Regions from separate parts of the Geodermatophilus sp. SYSU D00525 genome, predicted to be linked through region 2. Evidence: predicted binding sites of a transcription regulator. Region 2 holds the regulator's gene; each other region holds the start of a gene.
The links. Region 2 encodes LexA, which represses DNA repair genes until DNA is damaged. Its sites were predicted from a motif close to TCGAACANNTGTTCGA; they were not measured.

Region 1: the regulator LexA is predicted to act here: its motif matches at 3,254-3,269, upstream of ruvC (crossover junction endodeoxyribonuclease RuvC).
Region 3: the regulator LexA is predicted to act here: its motif matches at 2,381-2,396, upstream of dnaB (replicative DNA helicase).
Region 4: the regulator LexA is predicted to act here: its motif matches at 2,669-2,684, upstream of dinB (DNA polymerase IV).

Annotation. Positions count from the first base shown of each region.
Region 1 is NZ_JBJGZK010000006.1:120,622-125,844, forward strand. Features, by position in the region: gene ACI796_RS07535 (glycosyltransferase family 4 protein) at 1-207, shown strand, start outside; gene ACI796_RS07540 (hypothetical protein) at 219-758, shown strand; gene pdxS (pyridoxal 5'-phosphate synthase lyase subunit PdxS) at 825-1,727, shown strand; gene pdxT (pyridoxal 5'-phosphate synthase glutaminase subunit PdxT) at 1,724-2,392, shown strand; gene ACI796_RS07555 (YebC/PmpR family DNA-binding transcriptional regulator) at 2,389-3,141, shown strand; gene ruvC (crossover junction endodeoxyribonuclease RuvC) at 3,287-3,853, shown strand; gene ruvA (Holliday junction branch migration protein RuvA) at 3,850-4,488, shown strand; gene ruvB (Holliday junction branch migration DNA helicase RuvB) at 4,485-5,223, shown strand, end outside.
Region 2 is NZ_JBJGZK010000026.1:5,282-10,504, forward strand. Features, by position in the region: gene hflX (GTPase HflX) at 1-457, shown strand, start outside; gene ACI796_RS18490 (phosphatase PAP2 family protein) at 573-1,322, shown strand; gene ACI796_RS18495 (hypothetical protein) at 1,294-2,364, shown strand; gene lexA (transcriptional repressor LexA) at 2,392-3,168, opposite strand; gene ACI796_RS18505 (LysM peptidoglycan-binding domain-containing protein) at 3,405-4,034, shown strand; gene ACI796_RS18510 (hypothetical protein) at 4,152-4,727, shown strand; gene nrdR (transcriptional regulator NrdR) at 5,219-5,223, shown strand, end outside.
Region 3 is NZ_JBJGZK010000005.1:168,156-173,378, reverse strand. Features, by position in the region: gene ACI796_RS06820 (molybdopterin cofactor-binding domain-containing protein) at 1-658, opposite strand, end outside; gene dnaB (replicative DNA helicase) at 910-2,274, opposite strand; gene rplI (50S ribosomal protein L9) at 2,865-3,311, opposite strand; gene rpsR (30S ribosomal protein S18) at 3,323-3,559, opposite strand; gene ACI796_RS06800 (single-stranded DNA-binding protein) at 3,662-4,144, opposite strand; gene rpsF (30S ribosomal protein S6) at 4,147-4,434, opposite strand; gene ACI796_RS06790 (hypothetical protein) at 4,582-5,223, opposite strand, start outside.
Region 4 is NZ_JBJGZK010000006.1:6,966-12,188, forward strand. Features, by position in the region: gene ACI796_RS07000 (sucrase ferredoxin) at 1-751, opposite strand, end outside; gene ACI796_RS07005 (cupin domain-containing protein) at 771-1,895, opposite strand; gene ACI796_RS07010 (BatC protein) at 2,183-2,503, opposite strand; gene dinB (DNA polymerase IV) at 2,734-3,906, shown strand; gene ACI796_RS07020 (DUF3040 domain-containing protein) at 4,043-4,471, shown strand; gene ACI796_RS07025 (cupin domain-containing protein) at 4,619-4,990, shown strand; gene ACI796_RS07030 (transglutaminase family protein) at 5,023-5,223, opposite strand, start outside.

The sequences.
Region 1 (5,223 bases), on a different contig from region 2:
CGGCGGGCGGCGCTGTCCGCGACCGGGCGCGAGGTGGCCGCGGGCTACGACTGGCAGGTGGTCGCCCGCCGGGTGCTCGCCGTCTACGAGACCGTCGTGCTCCCCGGCGCAGGAGAGGTCACCGCGGGCGACGACGAGGCGTGGCCGGAGGTGACGGGCGCCACCGACGGGGTGTCGACCTCCCTGAGGAGGCGCGGCCGCCGCTAGCGTGACTCGGCGTGACACCCGGCGCCTGGTTGCTCGTCGCCGCGGTCGTCGTCGTCCTCCTGCTGGCCTGGACCGCCTGGACGCTCACCCGGCTGCGGCGGCTGGAGGCCCGCGTCGCCCGCTCGCGGACGGTGCTCGAGGACCGGCTGCGGCACCGCGCCGCGCTCGCCGAGGACCTGGCCGCCGGGTACAGCGCCGCGCTCGGTGAGGACCGCGCGTCCCGGCTGAAGACCGCCGCCTACGAGGCACGGCAGACGCCGGCCGGCGACCGGGAGCTGGCCGAGAACGCCCTGGGCCGGGAGCTGCGCGCCCTGCCGGCCGAGGTGCCCGGCGTCCCCGCGTCGCTGCTGGCCGCGCTGGCCGAGACCGACGCCCGCATGGGGCTGGCCCGGCGCTTCTACAACGACGCGGTCCGGGACACCGCGCTGCTGCGCCAGCGGCGGCTGCCCCGGCTGCTGCGGCTGCACGCGGACCGGCCGCTGCCCCGCTTCTTCGACGTCGAGGACGGCCTGGACGCGGTCCCCACGGGCGCCGGCACACCGCGCGGCTGAGCCCGCCTACGCTGGGCCGGGTCGCGCGGTCGTGCGGCCTGCCCTCCGCACCACCCAGGAGCAGCCGTGTCCGACCCCGCCGCCCTCCCCGTCACCGGCACCTCCCGCGTCAAGCGCGGCCTCGCCGAGCAGCTCAAGGGCGGCGTCATCATGGACGTCGTCACCCCCGAGCAGGCGAGGATCGCCGAGGACGCCGGCGCCGTCGCCGTCATGGCGCTCGAGCGGGTGCCCGCCGACATCCGCGCCCAGGGCGGCATCGCGCGGATGAGCGACCCCGACATGATCGACGGGATCGTCTCCGCCGTCTCCATCCCGGTGATGGCCAAGGCCCGCATCGGGCACTTCGTCGAGGCCCAGGTGCTGCAGAGCCTCGGCGTCGACTACGTCGACGAGTCCGAGGTGCTCACCCCGGCCGACGAGGCGCACCACATCGACAAGCACGCGTTCACCGTGCCGTTCGTCTGCGGCGCCACCGACCTGGGCGAGGCGCTGCGGCGGATCGCCGAGGGCGCGGCCATGATCCGGTCGAAGGGCGAGGCGGGCACGGGCAACGTCGTCGAGGCGACGCGGCACGTGCGGGCGATCCGGGCCGGCATCCGGCGGCTGGGCACCCTCGACGAGACCGAGCTGTTCGTCGCGGCCAAGGAACTGCGCGCGCCGCACGACCTGGTCGCCGAGGTGGCCCGCACCGGGAAGCTGCCGGTCGTGCTGTTCACCGCCGGCGGCATCGCCACCCCGGCCGACGCGGCGATGATGATGCAGCTGGGCGCCGAGGGCGTGTTCGTCGGCTCGGGGATCTTCAAGTCCGGCGACCCGGCCCGGCGCGCCGCCGCGATCGTCCAGGCGACGACGTTCCACGACGACCCCGACGTGATCGCCAAGGTCTCCCGCGGGCTGGGCGAGGCCATGGTCGGGATCGACGTGGACACGCTGTCCGACTCGCAGCGGTTCGCCGCGCGCGGCTGGTGAGCGCGCCCCGGATCGGGGTGCTCGCGCTGCAGGGCGACGTCCGCGAGCACCTCGCGGTCCTGACCGGGCTCGGCGCGGACGCGGTGCCGGTGCGGCGCCCCGCCGAGCTGGCCGCCGTCGACGGGCTGGTCCTGCCCGGCGGCGAGTCGACCACGATGGCGAACCTCGCCGTCCGCACCGGGCTGCTCGAGCCGCTGCGTGCCGCCGTCCGCGGCGGGCTGCCGGTGTACGGCACCTGCGCCGGGCTGGTGCTGCTGGCCGACCGGCTCCTCGACGCCCCGCCCGGGCAGCAGACGATCGGTGGCCTCGACGTCACCGTGCGGCGCAACGCCTTCGGCCGGCAGGCCGACTCCTTCGAGTCGCGCGTCGCGGTGGAGGGCGTGCCCGGCGGCCCGCTGTCGGCCGTGTTCATCCGTGCGCCGTGGGTCGAGGAGGCCGGGCCGGGGGTGCAGGTCCTCGGGCGGGTCGAGGGCGGAGCGGCCGACGGTAGGATCGTCGCGGTGCGCCAGGGCGACGTCGTGGCCACCAGCTTCCACCCCGAGCTGACCGGGGACACCCGGGTCCACGCGTGTTTCGTGGAGATCGTGCGGAGCGCGGTCGGCGGGGCGGTCGCAGCCCCCAGCGGCGCCGGTGCCGGCGCCCCCGACCTCGGAGGAGCACAGTGAGCGGCCATTCCAAGTGGGCGACCACGAAGCACAAGAAGGCCGCCATCGACGCCAAGCGCGGCAAGCTGTTCGCCAAGCTGATCAAGAACATCGAGGTCGCGGCGCGCACCGGCGGCGGTGACCCCGCGGGCAACCCGACGCTCTACGACGCCATCCAGAAGGCGAAGAAGTCCTCGGTCCCCAACGACAACATCGACCGCGCGGTCAAGCGCGGCTCGGGCGCCGAGGCCGGTGGCGTCGAGTACCAGTCGATCACCTACGAGGGCTACGCGGCGGGGGGCGTCGCGGTGCTCGTCGAGTGCCTCACCGACAACCGCAACCGGTCGGCCTCCGAGGTGCGCACCGCGATGACCCGCAACGGCGGCTCGATGGCCGACCCGGGCTCGGTGTCCTACCTGTTCACCCGCAAGGGCGTCGTCGTCGTCCCGAAGGCCGACGGCGTCGACGAGGACACCGTCCTCATGGCGGTCCTCGACGCCGGCGCCGAGGAGGTCCGCGACCTCGGCGACACCCTCGAGGTCGTCTCCGAGCCCGGTGACCTGGTCGCCGTCCGCACCGCGCTGCAGGACGCCGGCATCGACTACGACTCGGCCGAGGCCGGGTTCGTGCCCAGCGTCACCGTCGAGCTCGACGAGGAGGGCGCCGGCAAGGTGTTCCGCCTCATCGACGCGCTCGAGGACCTCGACGACGTGCAGAACGTCTACGCCAACTACGACGTCTCCGACGAGGTGCTCGAGAAGGTCGGCTGAGGGAGCTCATCCTCTCCCTCCCCGCCGCGCACGGCCGGGGCCGCGCACCGCTCCCCGGACCGTGCCGCGTGTTGCGCCGCGGGGCCGTCGTCCGGGACGGTTACGGTTGCGGTCGAACACGCGTTCGGTGGGAGGGGGAGCGGGCATGCGGGTGCTCGGCATCGACCCGGGGCTGACCCGGTGCGGGTGGGGTGTGGTCGACGGCCGGCCCGGCACGCGCCCGGCCGCCGTGGGCGTCGGCGTGATCCGCAGCTCCGCGGACCTGGACCTGGAGCTGCGGCTGCTGGAGCTGCACACCCAGGTCACCGCGCTGCTGCGCGAGCACCGGCCCGACGTCGTGGCCATCGAGCGGGTGTTCACCCAGAACAACAAGGGCACCGCCACCGGCACCGCGCAGGCGGCCGGGGTCGCGGCGCTGGCCGCTGCGCAGGCCGACCGGCCGGTCGCCTGGCACACGCCCAGCGAGGTCAAGGCGGCCATCTCCGGCAACGGCCGCGCGGACAAGGAGCAGGTCACCCTCATGGTCACCCGGGTGCTGGGGCTGGCGTCACCCCCCAAGCCGGCCGACGCCGCCGACGCCCTGGCGCTGGCGGTCTGCCACGTGTGGCGCGGCCCGGCCCAGGACCGGCTGCGGGTCGCGGCGATCGCCGGCGGCATCGGCGCGCCGGTGGTGCAGCGGACGCTGCCGCGCTGGCAGGGGGTGTCCCGGTGATCGCCTCGGTGAGCGGCCGGGTCGCCGCGGTCGGCCCGGAGGGCGCGGTCGTCGAGGTCGGCGGCATCGGCCTGGCCGTGCAGTGCACGCCGGGCACCATCGCCCGGCTCGCGGTGGGGGAGGACGCCCGCCTGGCCACCAGCCTGGTCGTGCGCGAGGACTCCCTCACCCTCTACGGCTTCGCCGACGACGACGAGCGGCAGCTGTTCGAGCTGCTGCAGACCGCCAACGGCGTCGGCCCGCGGCTGGCGCAGGCGGTGCTGGCCATCCACCCGCCGCGCGAGGTCCGCCGCGCGGTGTCCACGGCCGACGTCAAGGCGCTCATGCAGGTGCCCGGCATCGGCAAGAAGGGCGCCGAGCGGCTGATCCTCGAGCTGCGCGACCGGCTGGGCGCCACCACCATCGACACCCAGCTCGACGGGCCCGCCCCGGCGGGTCTCGCGCCGGTCACCCCGGTGGCGCCCTGGCGCGACCAGCTGTCCTCGGCGCTGGTCGGGCTCGGCTGGTCCACCAAGGAGGCCGACACCGCGCTCACCGCGCTCGCGCCGGTCGCCGACGAGCAGCTCACCAGCACCGGGCGGGTCGACGTCGCGCTGCTGCTGCGCCAGGCGCTGCAGCTGCTGGGCCGGTCGTGAGCGCCCCGTTCGACCGGTCGCTGACCGGCGAGGTGGAGTCCGGCATCAGCCGCGACTTCGCCGTCTCCCCGCAGGCCGGGGACGAGGAGCGGGTGGTCGAGTCCGCGCTGCGGCCGCACTCGCTGACCGACTTCATCGGCCAGCCCAAGGTCGCCCGCCAGCTCGCGCTGGTCCTCGAGGGCGCCAAGCGCCGGGGCCGGCCGCCGGACCACGTGCTGCTGTCCGGCCCGCCCGGGCTCGGCAAGACCAGCCTCGCGCTGATCATCGGCTCGGAGCTCGGCACCTCGGTGAAGATCACCAGCGGCCCGGCGATCGAGCGCTCCGGCGACCTCGCCGCGATGCTGTCCAACCTCGGCCCCGGCGACGTGCTGTTCATCGACGAGATCCACCGCATCGCGCGGCCCGCCGAGGAACTGCTGTACATGGCGATGGAGGACTTCCGGGTCGACGTCGTCGTCGGCAAGGGGCCCGGCGCCACCGCGATCCCGCTGGAGATCAACCCGTTCACCCTGGTCGGCGCGACCACCCGGGCGGGCCTGCTCACCGGGCCGCTGCGCGACCGGTTCGGCTTCGTCGGGCAGATGGAGTTCTACGAGCCCGCCGAGCTGCAGCAGGTGCTCGCCCGCAGCGCCGACCTGCTCGGCGTCGAGCTCACCGACGACGGCTCGGCCGAGATCGCCGGCCGCTCCCGCGGGACGCCGCGCATCGCCAACCGGCTGCTGCGCCGGGTCCGCG
Region 2 (5,223 bases):
CTCGACGCTGGAGGAGGTGGCCGGCGCCGACCTGCTGCTGCACGTCGTCGACGGCTCCGACCCCGACCCGCTCGGCCAGATCGACGCGGTGCACGTGGTGCTGCGCGAGATCGACGCCGCCGCGGTGCCGGAGCTGATCGTCGTCAACAAGGTCGACGCCATGACCGAGGACGACGTGCTGACCCTGCGCCGGGCGCTGCCCGGGGCCGTGTGGGTCTCCGCGCGCACCGGCGAGGGCATCGAGCAGCTGCGCGAGATCGTGTCCGCCCGGCTGCCGCACCCGGACGTCGAGGTCGAGGTGCTCGTGCCCTACGACCGCGGCGACCTGGTGGCCCGCGTCCACCGCGACGGCGAGGTGCTCAGCGAGGAGCACGAGGCCGGCGGCACCCGGCTGACCGCCCGCGTCGACGGCGGCCTGGCCGCCGCTCTCGAGCGGTTCGCCGTCCCGGTCGGCTGACCGTCTCCCGCACCCCCGCCCGCCCGGGTGCCCGGCTCCGCGCCGGGTGCCCGGGCGGCTCGCCGTTCCGCCCCGCCGAGGTCACGGGCGGGTCACGGCCCGGTACCGTGATCGCGTGACCAGCGGCGTGGTGCGGCGCAGCCCCGGCGCGCCGACCGGGCGCCCGGAGCGGGCCACCGCCCGCCCGGAGCCGGTGGTGGGGAGCGGGCGCCCGCCGTGGTGGCTGCTGGTCGTGGCGTTCGCGGTCACCGTCGGGGTCACCGTCGACCTGCTCAGCCGCGGGGTGCTCGAGCGGCTGGACCTCGAGGTGTCCGAGGTGGTCAGCGCCTGGGACCTGCGCGACTCCCCGGCCTACTGGCCGGTCTGGGCGGTCACCCAGATCGGCGGCCGCGGCACCATCCTCATCGTGCTGGCCGCCCTGGTCGGCTGGCTGTGCGTGCGCGAGCGGACGGTGCTGCCGCTGCTGCGGGTGGTCACCGCACTGGCGCTGCTCACCGTCGTCGTCTACGCGTTCAAGTTCGGCACCGGCCGCACCGCCCCCGCCTATCCCGGTTCTTTCTTCCACCGCGACGGCGCCAGCTACCCCTCCGGGCACGTGGCCAACGCCGTGCTCATGTGGGGCGTGGCGCGCTGGCAGGCGGTCGAGTACGGACTCGGGCCGCGGGTGCAGCGCACCCTGTGGTGGCTGGCCGTCGTCGGGCCGGTGGCCACCGGGATCGCGATGGTCTCGCTGGACTTCCACTGGGTCACCGACGCCGTGGTGGGCGCGGCCGTCGGGCTGCTGCTGCTGGGCGTGGTTCACGCACTCGACGCGCTGGTGCTGTCACGCTGGGCGAGTGCCCGGTCCGGCCGCCCGTCCGCGTAGCACCGTCCGGCGGGCACCGGCCGTCCTGCTGACCGCGGGCCTGCTCGCCCTCCGGGCGGCGCCGGCCGCGGCCGAGGAGCCGGCCGCTCCCTCGGTCCGCTGCCAGGTGACCGACCCGCGGCTGGCCGAGCTCTCCGGCCTGGTGGACGTCGGCGACCGGATGCTCGCCGTGGTCGACGGCGGGGACGAGGTCGCCGTGTACGTGCTCGACGGCGCGTGCCAGGTCGTCGACGTGACCACCGCGCCGGTGGACCCCTACGACCCCGAGGACCTCGGCGTCGGCCCCGACGGCACGGTGTGGCTGGCCGACACCGGCGACAACACCACCGTCCGGACGACGGTCGCGCTCGTCGCGCTGCGGCCCGACGGCGGGACGGCGCTGTACCGGCTGACCTACCCCGACGGCCCGCACGACGCCGAGGCGCTGCTGCTCGCCCCCGACGGGACCCCGTACATCGTGACCAAGGAGGTGCTCGGCGCCAGCCACGTCTACCGGCCGGCGGCGCCGCTGGTCGACGGCGGCACGGTCGCGCTGGCCGACGTCGGCACCGTCGCGTTCACCCTCACCGGCACGCCCGGCGGTCCCGTGGGCCGGGCCGGGCAGCTGCTGGTCACCGGCGGGGCGGTCGCCCGCGACGGCAGCCGGATCGCGCTGCGCACCTACACCGACGCCTACGTCTGGCCGCTCGCCGGGGCCGACGTCCCGGGGGCGCTGGCCGGCGAGCCGGTGCGGATCGCCCTGCCCGAGGCACCGCAGGGGGAGGCCGTGTCGTTCACCGCGGACGGCAGCGCGCTGCTGGTGGCCGGCGAGGGCCTCCCCGGGGACGTGACCGCGGTGCCGGTCCCGGCGGGGTCCGCGCCGCCCACGACGGCGGCGCCCCCCGCGGCCGACCCGTCGCCGTCGGCCCTGCTCGGCGGGGACGCCGGGGGCCTGTCGCCGGTGGCCGCCGGCGTGGCCGCCGCCGTCGTCGCGACCGCGTTGGTGTGGATCGGCGGGCGGCTGCGCCGCCGCCGGTCCGGTGGTCCGCCCGCCAGCGCCTGAGCTCCGGCACCGGTGGGGACCTGCGGCTCAGACCCGCCGCAGGACGGTGACGACGCGGCCGAGGACGGTGGCCTCGTCGCCGGGGATCGGCTCGTAGGCCGGGTTGTGCGGCAGCAGCCAGACGTGCCCGTCGCGGCGCTTGTACGTCTTGACCGTGGCCTCGCCGTCGAGCATCGCGGCGACGATCTCGCCGTTCTCGGCGGTGGGCTGCTGGCGGACGACGACCCAGTCGCCGTCGCAGATGGCCGCGTCGACCATCGAGTCACCGGCGACGCGCAGCATGAACAGCGTGCCCTCGCCGACGAGCTCGCGGGGGAGCGGGAAGACGTCCTCGACGGCCTGCTCGGCGAGCACCGGGCCACCGGCCGCGATCCGCCCGACCAGCGGGACGTAGGTGGGGGCCGCCGAGCCGTCGGCGGCCGCGGCGGGCGCCGCGGGGGCGGACTCGCCCGCGGTCTCGCCGGGCAGCCGGACGTCGAGTGCGCGGGGCCGGTTGGGGTCGCGCCGCAGCCAGCCCTTCTTCTGCAGCACCGACAGCTGGTGGGCGACCGACGACGCCGAGGACAGGCCGACCGCCTCGCCGATCTCGCGGACCGAGGGCGGGTAGCCACGCCGCTCGATCGAGTCGCGGATGACCTCGAGGACCCGGCGCTGCCGCTGGGTCAGGCCGTCGCCGCCCTCGCCCCGGTCGGGGAAGGTGCGCACGGCGCCCGTGCCGTCCGCGCCGGCACCGCGCTCGGCGGCCGGACGGCGGGTCGCCGCGCCGCCCCGGGTGCCCTGGCCGGTCCCGCTCGTGCCCGCCACGTCTCCTCCTCGCCGGCCGCGTCCCCGCGGCCCGTCCGTCGCCCTCCCGGCCCGGGGCCGGTCGGCGGGCGGTGCGCCCGCACGGACCGTAGCGCGCCGGCGCCACAGGTTCAAACGTGTGTTCGAAGGACACGCCGCGCCGCTCTCGCACTCGTCGGACCCGTGCGGTAGACATCCGGACAGACGTTCGATCGAACACGCGTTCGATTCGGTGGACCCGATCTGGAGGAGCGGTCATGGGCAGCGTGCGGCAGGCAGTGCTCGAGTTCGACGCGGCGGTCCGGGTCCCGTGGCGGCCGCCGCTCCGCGGGGAGGGCGGGACGGCCGCCGGCGGGGGTCGGTCGGTCCCGGCTCGCGCCGACCGGCCGGCGCCGCGGGCGGGCCTGCCGGGCTCGGGTCCCCGCGTCGCGGGGCACCTGCGGCCGGTGCCCGACCGTCCCGCGGCGGCTCCCGCGCGCACCGCCGGGCCGGCCGCCGAGGGGCCGCGCACCCGTCGCGACCCGGCCCGCCCCAGCGGGCGGCCGGTGCGCTCGGAGCCCGCCCGGACCGCCGTCCGCACGCGGTGCGCGCCGGCCCCGTCGCCGGTGCGGCTGACCCGTCGCGGGCGCCGCCTGGTCACCGTGCTGGTCCTCGCCGCCGGCGTCGGCGGGGCCGCCCTCGGCCGGGGGGTCCTCGCCCCTGATGACGGCCTGCGCCTGGCCGGCGAGAGCAGCGTCGTGGTCGAGAGCGGTGACACGGTGTGGTCGATCGCCGCGGAGGTCGCCGGCCCCGGCCAGGACGTGCGCGCGGTGGTCGACGCGATCGAGGAGCTCAACGACCTGGAGGCGGCGGTCGTCGTCCCCGGCCAGGTGCTGCGCCTGCCGTAGGCGCTCCGCCGGCGGCCGGGCGGCCGGAACTGACGAGGCGGACCTCCCCGGTTCGTCAACCATCGGCGGTCGCGTCGCTCACGAAATGAGTGCAGACCAACACTTACGGTGAGGACCGTGTCAGCAGCCGTGAACAGCCAGGCAGCGGTGTCCTTCGGGTCCCCACAGGACGTCGAGGTGTTCGTGAACAGCAGCTGGGTGCCCGGCGCGATGCTCGGCTGGCGACACGACGACGCCGGCGTGTGCGAGGCCTGGGTGCGGTTGCGGACCGACGTCCCCGAGGTGGTCGAGGGTGCCGGCACCTGGGTGGGGCTGGCCGACGTGCGACTGCCCGAACGGCACCTCGCGCCGGCGCCCGAGGTCCCGCCGGCAGCCGTGGCGGCATCGGACCGGGCGGCAGGCCCTGCGCTCGAGCGCTCCCGCCGAGCACGTCGACACGGCCTCGACATGACCGCCGAGATGCCCGCCGTCGGCGGTGGCGCGGGCCGGCACCGCGCACGGGCCGTCCACGGCGCCGGGCGGCACCGCGCCGTCACGGCGGAGATGCCCGCCATCGCCCTCGGGTCCGTGGCCGCACCTCCCGCTGCCGACACCCTCGCCGAGGACGCCCGCCTCTACACCCGGCCGATCCGCCTCGGGGACCTGGTGCCGCACCCCCGCGGCGGCCGCCCCGCCGTCCGCCCGACCGTCTGACCCGCCGCGGGGGCGAGTGCTCCCGGGGCCCGTGGTTCCCGTGCCGGCGTCCCGCCGGCGATCCGGGCGGGCGTCCGCGCGCCACCGCAGGCGCTCGTGGACGCCCTCCTGACGGGCGGTCGATACACCCACCCGCCCCCTCCCGCGCGCCGACACGCGCGGCGTCCCGGCGTGTCGTGTGACGGGAGGGGACCCTGCTCGCCCCTGGTCACCACGGGGTCACGGCCGGATCTCGACGGAAGAGACACGCGCGTTCTCGTCTTGCAGATGTAGTGGAGCGGGGCCTACTGTCCCCCTACATCTAGTAGTTGCACCGATGGAAGTCCTCCACAGGCCGTCCTCAGGACCTCCACGGGGTGTCCACCGGATGTCCCCAGAGGGGTCCACAGACAGACGCAGACGGGCGGGTCCGGCAGGGCCGGACGAGCCCGTCGGCACCAGCCGCCCGACCGGGTCCCCGGTCCGGTCTCCCGCGGAGGAGGTGAACCGCAGTGCG
Region 3 (5,223 bases), on a different contig from region 2:
CCCGCTGGGCCGCGGCCGGCTTGGGCGCGGCGAGCGCGACGGCGAGCGTCCGGTCGGCCGCGGCGGCGGACAGCTCGCCGTACGTGGCGGTCCGCCCGCCGGGGCCGCTGACCACGCCGTCGGTGACGGTGAGCGAGGCCGGGGTGGTGCCCCAGCGGAGGGCCGCGGCGGCCAGCAGCCGGGCGCGGGCGACCGCGGCCGCCCGCCGGACCGGGCCGTAGACGCTGCGGATGGTGTTGGAGCCGCCGGTGAGCTGGTTGAACACGAGCTCGGGGCGGGCGTCGGCGAGGGTGACGTCGACGCGGTCCAGCGGCACGTCGAGCTCGTCGGCCAGCAGCATGGCGACGGCGGTGGTGATGCCCTGGCCGACCTCGGCGCGGGGGAGGGCCAGGCCGACCCGGCCCCGCTCGTCGACGGTGACGACGATGAGGTCCTCGGTGGGCTTCCCGGCGAGGATCAGCACGTCACCGAGGTCGAGGAGCTCGGCCGGCGCGGGCAGGGACGGCAGCGCCTGCGCGGTGGCCGGGCCGGCCACCTCGGCGACGACCTGCGCCGCGACGGCGAGCGTCGGCGCGGCGACGAGGTAGGTGAGGAAACGGCGGCGGCTGTGCGTGGGCGCGGGCGCGTCGGTGCGGGGGTGCTCGGGCAGGGTCGTCACGCGATGGCCTCTCGACGGGAAGCGGTCGATCGAGGACACGGCCGGGCTCGGCGGTGCTCGGCCCGGACCAACGAGCGGGCGCGACCGGGGTCACGACGTTGCAGTGCGACGGTGCGTCGTTGCAACGTCGCGCTCGGTGATCCACGTGGAACACCGCGGACGCACGGAGGGCCCGGGACCGTGACGGTCCCGGGCCCTCGTGCGCGTCGGTGCGGCCGGTCGGTCGGCTGTGCCGACTCAGTTGGCCATGCTCAGTTGGCCATGTCGACGAAGCGGCTGTAGTGGCCCTGGAAGGCGACGGTGACGTTCGCCGTCGGGCCGTTGCGGTGCTTGACCAGCATGATGTCGGCCTCGCCGGCCCGCGGGCTCTCCTTCTCGTACATGTCCTCGCGGTGGATCATCATGACCATGTCGGCGTCCTGCTCGATCGAGCCGGACTCGCGGAGGTCCGACAGCATCGGCTTCTTGTCCTGACGCTGCTCGGACCCACGGTTGAGCTGCGACATCGCGATGACCGGGACCTCGAGCTCCTTGGCCAGCAGCTTCAGCGCCCGGGAGAACTCCGAGACCTCCTGCTGGCGGCTCTCGACGCGCTTGCCCGACGTCATGAGCTGGAGGTAGTCGATGACCACGAGCTTGAGGTCGTTGCGCTGCTTGAGCCGCCGCGCCTTGGCCCGGATCTCCATCATGGTCATGTTCGGCGAGTCGTCGATGTAGAGCGGGGCGTCGGCCACCTCGCCCATCCGGCGGGCCAGCTTCGACCAGTCCTCGTCGGACAGCGTGCCGGCGCGCATGTGGTGCAGCGGCACCTTCGCCTCGGCCGACAGCAGACGCATGGTGATCTCGTGCTTGCTCATCTCGAGCGAGAAGATGACGGCCGGCATGTGGTGCTTGACCGTGGCCGACCGCGCGATGTCCAGCCCGAGGGTCGACTTGCCCACACCGGGACGGGCGGCGATGACGACCATCTGCCCGGCCTGCAGGCCGTTGGTCAGCTCGTCGAGGTCGCGGATGCCGGTGGGCACGCCGCGGGCGGTGCCGCCACGGGAGGCGATGGCGTCGAGCTCGTCCATCGTGGGCTGCAGGACGTCCTCGAGGCGCGAGTAGTCCTCGCTCATCCGCTTCTCGGTGACCTCGTAGATCTCCTGCTGCGCCCGGTCGACGATGTCGTCGACGTCGCCCCGCCCGCCGGCCGCGCCGTAGCCCAGCTGCACGACGCGGGTGCCGGCCTCCACCAGGCGGCGCAGGGTGGCCTGCTCGGCGACGATCTGGGCGTAGTAGCCGGCGTTGGCCGCCGTCGGCGTCGAGGCGATGAGCGTGTGCAGGTACACCGCGCCGCCCATCTTGGACAGCTGGTCGGTGCGGTTGAGCTCCGCGGCGACGGTGATCGCGTCGGCCGGCTCACCCCGGCCGTAGAGATCGAGGATGCAGTCGTAGATCACCTGGTGCGCCGGCCGGTAGAAGTCGTTGCCGGTCAGCTGCTCCACGACGTCGGCGATGGCGTCCTTGCTCATCAGCATGCCGCCCAGCACCGACTGCTCGGCCGCGACGTCCTGCGGCGGCTGCCGGTCGTACTCCGGCGCCGTCGCCTGCGGCCGGCTGAAGTCGTCGGCCACCGCCACCTGGGTACCTCCCTCTCCTCGTGGGCACGCGCGCGCGTACAGACCCCGGCCGCCCGGCCGGGGCCCGGTGGGGGAAGCACCAGGACGCCTCGCGTGCCACTCGAACACGCGTTCGAGGACATCACTACCCGGAGCCACCGACAGTTCGTGGTGGTCCGGCGCAGGAGACGACGTTAGGAAGCGGGGACGGACCCGTCCAACACCCGTGTGGGCCGCGTTCTGCACAACTTGTGGACAAGTCGGTGGACAGCCGGAGTCGACATGTGGAGACGGGGAGGACACCGGCCGGTCGTGCCGCGGTCTCGCGGGCGTCACCTGCGTCCCGGCCACCCACCGGCTGTGGACACGAGAAAGTCGGCGCGCCGGGGGCTCCGGGCGTGTCGTGTCGTCCCGCCCGGCGCAGCCGTCACAGGCGCCCGCCGGCACCCGGGGCCCGGCCACGACGGCCGCCGTCCGCGGTGTCCGCCGCCTCCCTGCCGCCGTCCGGGACCCCGGGGTCCCGGGAGGGCGGGCACGGCCCGGAGACGCCGCGAGGGGCGCCGGACGGTTGTCCGACGCCCCTCGCGGGCGGTGCTGCGGCGTCCTCAGCCGGCGACGACCTCGATGGGGAGGGTCGTCGTGACCTCCGGGTGCACCCGCACGGTGACGGTGTGCTTGCCGGTGGTCTTGATGCTGCTCGGCAGCTCGATGCGGCGGCGGTCCAGCTCCGGGCCGCCGGCGGCCGTGACGGCCGCGGCGACGTCGGCGGTGGTGACGCGGCCGAACAGGCGGCCGCCGTCGCCGGCGCGGGCGGGCACCCGGACGGTCAGGCCGGACAGGCGCCCGGCCACGGCCTGGGCCTCCTCGAGCGACCGCACGTCGCGGGCGGCACGCGCCCGGCGCAGCGACTCGACCTGCTTCTCGGCACCGCGGGTGGCGACGATGGCCAGGCCGCGGGGCAGGAGGTAGTTGCGGCCGTAGCCGCCCTTGACCTCGACGGTGTCACCGGAGGACCCGAGACCGGTGACCTCCTGCGTCAGGATCAGCTTCATCGTGCTCATGGTCAGCGCGCCGTCGAGGTGTAGGGCAGCAGGGCCATCTCACGGCTGTTCTTGACGGCCGTGGCGACGTCCCGCTGGTGCTGGCTGCAGTTGCCGCTCACGCGGCGGGCACGGATCTTGCCGCGGTCGGAGATGAACTTCCGCAGCAGCGTCGTGTCCTTGTAGTCGATGTAGGTCGCCTTGTCCTTGCAGAACTGGCAGACCTTCTTCTTGGGCTTGCGCACAGGGGGCTTGGGCACTGGGTTCTCCAGGTACGGCTAGAGCGTGGTGAGGTGGTGGACCGGCCCCCTCGCAGGGGCCCGCGCCGAGCGGAGCGAGGCGTGGGGGCGAGGGGGTCCTTCTCAGAAGGGCGGCTCGTCGGACGGGCCGGCGGGCGTCGACCACGGGTCGCTCGCGCCGCCGCCGAAACCGCCGCCACCGCCGCCGCCGAAACCGCCACCGCCGCCGCCACCCTCACCGCGCGAGGCCCGGGTGACCTTCGCGGTGGCGTAGCGCAGCGAGGGACCGATCTCGTCGACCTCGAGCTCGACGACGGTGCGCTTCTCGCCCTCCTTGGTCTCGAACGAGCGCTGCTTGAGGCGCCCCGAGACGATGACCCGCGAGCCGCGGGTGAGGGACTCGGCCACGTTCTCGGCCGCCTGCCGCCAGACGTTGCAGCGGAGGAACAGCGCCTCGCCGTCCTTCCACTCCTGCGACTGCCGGTCGAAGGTGCGCGGCGTCGAGGCGACCGTGAAGTTGGCGACCGCGGCCCCCGACGGCGTGAACCGCAGCTCCGGGTCGGAGGTCAGGTTGCCGATGACGGTGATGACGGTCTCGCCGGCCATGGTCAGTGGACCTCGGGCCGGATCAGCTTGGTCCGCAGGACCGACTCGTTCAGGTTGAGCTGACGGTCGAGCTCGGCGACCGCGGCGGGCTCGGCCTGGATGTCGACGACGGCGTAGATGCCCTCGACGTGCTTCTCGATCTCGTAGGCCAGGCGGCGCCGGCCCCAGATCTCGGTCTTGACGGTGCCACCGCTGCTGGTGACGACGGTCAGGAACCGGTCGAGGGAGGGAGCGATCGTGCGCTCCTCCAGGTCGGGGTCGAGGATGACCATCAGTTCGTAGTGACGCACGGAGAACCCCACCTCCTCTGGTCTGTGGCGGCTGCAGGACGTCTGCAGCAGGAGGGTCGTACACGCGTCGCGCGCCCTGCCTGCCTCGGACGGCACGCGGGACGCGCCCCCCGAGGGTACCAGCGCGCCCGCCGGCTCCCGCCGGGGTCAGCGGGAGCGGGCCGCCCGGGAGGTGCGGACCAGCGCGGCGGTGCTGCCGGCCAGCGCGACGACGGCGACCAGCGCGGCGAACGGCAGGGCCGGGCCGGGGGAGGCGCCGTCGGCGCTCACCGTGCTGCTCTCCTCCTCCAGCGCGCCGCCGTCGAGCCCGCCGAGCTCGCCGAAGACCGGCACCGCGGCGCCGTCGTAGCTGCCCGCGACCCCGCCGGAGCCGTCCGTGCCGCCCCCGCCGGGGCCGGACGCGGCACCGGAGGGGGAGCCGGCCCCGGGCAGCCGCGACGGGTCGAAGGCCGCGGACCCGCCGCCGGAGGGCGCCATCCGCGCCGCGCCGCCGCCGAGGTCGTAGGAGTAGGCGTCGCCGTCGATCCCCTGCGCGGCCGCGGGGACGTCCGGGGCGGTGGCCGGGGCCTGCGGCGCCTCCGGGGTGGTGGGCACCGGTGCGGGCAGCGACGGCAGGGAGGGCAGCGGGACGTCGACGGTCGGCAGCTGCGGCAGGTTCGCCGAGGGCAGGTCCGGCAGCGGCAGCAGCGTGTTGACGAGGAACGGCGTCGGGACGCCGATCTGCACCGTCGTCTGCCGGCCGTCGTAGGTGACCGGCTGGGTCTGCGGCAGCGTGCTCAGCGCCCGGGT
Region 4 (5,223 bases), on a different contig from region 2:
TGGCGGCCAGCCGCCGGGAGCCGCGCACCGGCAGGTCGTCGACCCCGAGCAGCCCCAGCCGCTCGCGGGCGGCCTGCTGGGCGGCCTGCACCGGCCCCGGCAGCCCGGCCCGCCCGCGCAGCCACGGCAGCGCCACCTCGCCGCGCGCGTGCGCGGCCACGAGGTCGGCGCCGTCGCCGGGCACCTGCCCGTAGGCGAACCCGTGCGGCAGCACCAGCACGTTGGAGGCGAACCGGCAGCCGCCGAGGTGGCTGCACTCCCAGACGTCGGCGGGCGCGGGCATCGCCGCGGCCAGCGGCCGGCCGCGCAGCGCGCAGCAGGCGTCGTGCTGCCCGTGCGTGCACACCAGGTACGCCGGCCGGTCGGCGCGCTCGCCGACCGAGCCGTCCCAGGGGGCCCCGACCAGCTCGGCGTCGTCGTCGCGGGTCGACCACCACAGGCCCTCGCGGCCCGGGCGGCCGTCGGCGTAGGCCCAGCGGCGCCCGGAGTCCGCGGCCCGGTCGCCGGGCCGGCGGACCAGCAGCACCCGCACGCCCTCGGCGCGGGCGCGCGCGGCCAGCCGGGCGGTCACCGCCGGGTCGATGCGGGAGCCGGTCAGCGCGTCGCGGCCCCACGGGCCCGGCTGCTCGACGAGCAGCCAGCGCTGCGCCGGCCCGGCCGTGGCCACGGGGGAGTCCCCCCGGACCAGGGCCGTGACCGAGCAGCGGGTGGCGTCGAGCCGGCCGGCACGGGCGGGGACGGTGGCGGTCACCCGGGAGGAGGCGACGGGGTCACGACCCGGTCCCGAGGGCGTCGGCACGCTCCCCATCGTCCCCGCCGGCGTCCGGCGCCGGGGCGCCAGGTCCGTGCGGACCCGGCTCGGGGGCGGTGGCCGGGACGCCGTCGACCCCGTGCGCGCCCTGCACCGCCGCGCCGGCGACCAGCGCGATCGACTCGGTGACCAGCCGGCGGGCGAGGGTGAGCCGGTCGTCGGCGTCCAGGCCCGCCAGGTCGGCGACCTTGAGCTCGCCGGCGGCCAGCAGGCCCTCGAGCGCGGCGCGGGTGGAGGCGGGGAACTCCAGCCGGCGGCGGCCGGCCAGCAGGGCGACCCGCCCGCCCTCGGCGGTGGCCGGGGCGTCGCGGAGCGCGCAGCGCAGCCGGCGGCGCAGCCGCAGCACGGTGTCCGGGCCGAGCGCGGCCGCCGCGGTGGCCTGCGCCAGCGGCGCGACCGGCTCGGGGCGCACCTGCGACCAGGTCCGCGAGCGCAGCCGCTCGGCGACCTCGCCGGGGTCCACCCGGCCCAGCCACTCCTGCAGCGCGGTCACGACCGTGGCGACGTCGTCGCGGACCGACGCCGGATCGGACAGGTCCAGGCCCAGCGGCAGGGCGCGGCGCAGCTCCCGGTCCTCGGCGGCCAGCACCCGCACCAGGTCCAGCGCCGACTCGGCCGCGGCCCACCGGGTCACCGAGTGCACGCCGATGGTCAGGTGCGCGCTGGTCTGCCCGAGCGCGACCGCCGAGTGCAGGTAGCCGCGCGGCAGGTAGAGGGTGTCGCCCGGGCGCAGCACGGCGTCGACCACCGGCTCGCGCTCGGCGGCCGCGGCGACGGCGGCCCGGCGGTCGGTCCACGGCTGGGTGCGCAGCGGCTCCTCGAGCACCGGCTCGTGGATGGTCCAGCGCTTCTCGCCGGCCACCTGCAGCACGAAGACGTCGTGGACGTCGTAGTGCGGGCTGAACCCGCGCGAGGACGGCGGCGTCACGTACGCGTTGACCTGCGTCGGGTGCCCCAGGTCGGCGGCCAGTTGGTCGGCGAACTCGATCAGCGGCGGCCAGAGCCGGTGCAGGCCCTGCAGGACCACGGTGCTGCCGTCGGCGAACAGCCGCAGCACGGCGTCGGAGGAGACCTGGTCGGCCACCTCGGCGCCGGCGCCGCCGGAGGTGGTGAACCGCTGGGCGTCGACGACGGCGCCGTCCTTGGCGATGCGCAGGAACGGCGTGCGCAGGCCGCGCCGCGACAGCAGCTCGTCGACGTCGGTCAGCGTCAGCAGGTCGGTGAACGACTCCCCGGTGTCCTCGGCGCGGGCGAGCAGCGGGCGGCGGGACCAGTACCGCTCGGCGAAGACCGCGGGGTCGAGGTGCGTGCACCGGCGCAGGGCCGGGCGGGTGTCAGCCCCGCCCGACCCCGCGACGGCCGGGTCCTGGCTCAGGCCGAACCGTCCGCGCCACCGTCGGCGCCGCCGTCGGCACCGCCGTCCGCACCGCCGTCGGCCGGGCCGTGACCGGCGCCGCCGTCGGCACCACCGTCCGCGCCGCCGTCCGCGCCCCCGTCCGCACCACCGTCGGCGCCGCCGTCCGCGCCGCCGTCCGAGCCGCCGCCCACCGCGCCGCCGTCGGCCGGGCCGTGGCCCGCGCCGCTGTCGGCACCGCCGTCGGCGCCGCCGTCGTGCTGGCCGGGCGTGCCCTCGCCGGCACCGCTGTCGGCCGGACCCTCCGTGCTGGTCATGTCGTCGTCGTCGAGCGCCATCGGGCTCCTCCGGGATCCGGGTCGGGACCGTCCGCCGGACGACGGTCGGTCGTGTCCCACCTACCTCGCCCGTGCGCCGGTCACACATGCGCCGACCAGCGTCGTCACGAGCTCCCCGGACACGCCGGGGACGGCGCGCCGCCGCCGGCGGGGGACCGTTAGTCTCCGAACACGTGTTCGAGCGGGGAGGTCGCGTGCGGTCGTCGGGCGGGCGTGCCGAGGGGTGCACGGTGCTGCACGTCGACATGGACGCGTTCTTCGCCAGCGTCGAGGTGCGCCGGCACCCCGAGCTCGCCGGCACGCCGGTCATCGTGGGCGGCGCGGGCAACCGCGGGGTGGTCACCTCGGCCACCTACGAGGCCCGCGCGTACGGCGTGCACGCCGCCATGCCGACGGCGCGGGCGCTGCGGCTGTGCCCGGCGGCGACCGTGCTGCCGGGGGACGTGGGCCTCTACGCCGAGGTGTCCCGGGCGGTCATGGCGCTGTTCCGGTCGGTGACCCCGCTGGTGGAGCCGCTGAGCCTGGACGAGGCCTTCCTCGACGTGGGCGGGGCCGGGCGCCGGCTGGGCGACGCCGCCGAGATCGGGGAGTACCTGCGCGCCCGCGTCTTCGACGAACAGGGCATCACCTGCTCCGTCGGCGTGGCCGGCACCAAGTTCGTGGCCAAGCTCGCCTCCACCCACGCCAAGCCCGACGGGCTGCTCGTCGTCCGCCCGGCCGAGGTCATCGACTTCCTGCACCCGCTGCCGGTCGGCGCGCTGTGGGGCGTGGGCGCGAAGACCGAGCAGGTGCTGCTGCGGCTGGGGCTGCGCACCGTCGGCGACCTCGCGCACGTCCCGGCGCGCACCCTGCAGCGGGCACTGGGCCCCGCCGCCGGCGCCCACCTGCACGAGCTGGCCTGGGGCCGCGACCCCCGCCGGGTGGTGCCCGACGAGCCGGAGCGCTCGACCGGGCACGAGGAGACCTTCCCCACCGACGTCGACGACCCGGCCGTGATCCACCGGGAGCTGCTGCGGCTGTCCGAGCGGACGGCGGCCCGGCTGCGCGCGGGCGGCTGGCTGACCCGCACGGTGAGCATCAAGGTCCGCTTCGCCGACTTCACCACCCTCACCCGCAGCCGCACCCTCGGCGTCCCCACCGACGTCGGGCAGGAGGTGTACGAGACCGCGCGGGCCCTGTTCGACGCGCTCGGGCTGGACCGGGCGCGGATCCGGCTGGTCGGCGTGCGGGCCGAGCGGCTGGTCCGGTCCGGCGAGGCGCCCCGGCAACTCGAGCTCGGCGCCCGCGAGCACGGCCGCCGCGACGCGGAGCTCGCCGCCGACCGGGCGGCCCGCCGGTTCGGCGCCGGCGCGGTGCGGCCGGCCACGCTGCTGCACCGCGACCGCGACCGCCGGGTGCGCTGAGGCGGGCCCGGGGGACCCGTCACGGACCCCCGGAGGGGTGGTCCCGACGGCAGTGCGGCGGGTCGCCGCGCACTCGCCTTTCGCACCCCGCCGACGGCTCGTATCCTCGGTGTCACCACCGGGTACGGGCCCGGTGGTGTCTGGCTCCGCCCACCTGGAGGTCTCGGTGCCGCTCTCCGAGCACGAGCAGCGACTGCTGGAGCAGATCGAGCGCGCCCTCGTCGACGACGATCCCAAGTTCGCCTCCTCCGTCCGCACCGGCGACCGCAGGCTCAAGGCCCGGCGGAAGCTGCAGCTCGGTGCGCTGCTGGTCGTGGTGGGCCTGGCCGTCCTCGTCGGTGGCGCCGTCGTCCCGTCCGTGCCCCTGGGCGTCCTCGGCTTCCTCGTGATGTTCGGCGGTGCCGCGCTCGGCGTCCTCAACTACCGCTCGGCCACCGGCGCCGTCGAGACCGGCCCGGCCGGTGCCCGCGGCGCGCAGGCCGGCCGTGGCCGGGGCGGCCGCCCCCGCCGGCAGCCGCTGAAGAACCGGCTCGAGGAGCGCTTCCGCCGCCGCTACGACCAGTAGCCCGCGAGACCCCGCCGACGGCCGCCGTCCCACCCGGGACGGCGGCCGTCGCCGTTCCCGGCACGGTGGCCTGGGGGGTCGACCGTCCGGGGACGGGTGGGGACACTGGAACCGCCACGAACGGGCCGCTCGGGAGGGGGAGTCCCGATGACGCAGACACAGCCCCTGGAGCACGTGTCCTTCGACCGTCCCGACGAGGTGCGGCAGGGCGACAACTGGCGGCTGGAGCTGGTGCGCCTGGCCGGCGACGTCGAGGTCGGCAGGATCACCGTCCAGCCCGGCTGGCGGTGGTCCGAGCACGTCAGGCCGGTCGCCGGCACGGACCTGTGCGAGGCGCCGCACCAGCAGTACCACCTCTCCGGCCGCATCCACGTCGTCATGGCGGACGGCACCGAGCTCGACGCGGGTCCCGGTGACGTCACGACGCTGCCGCCGGGACACGACGCCTGGGTCGTGGGGGACGAGCCGGCCGTGGCCATCGACTGGCACGGCGCCTCGGTCTGGGCGACCCGGCAGTAGACCCCGCCGGCCCGGGACCCGCGGGGTCCCGCTCAGGCGACGGGGGTCCGGCGGGGCAGGCGGGCGGTGACCGCCGCCCCGAGCGCGTCACCCAGCGACGCCGGCCACAGCAGGGCCCGGAGCCGGGCCCCGGGCGCCGCCGCCGCGGCCAGCCCCCGCCGCGCCCGGGTCAGCGCGGCGCCCAGGGACGGGTCGGCGGGCGCGCCGGGACGGCCGTAGCTGGCCGCCTCCTC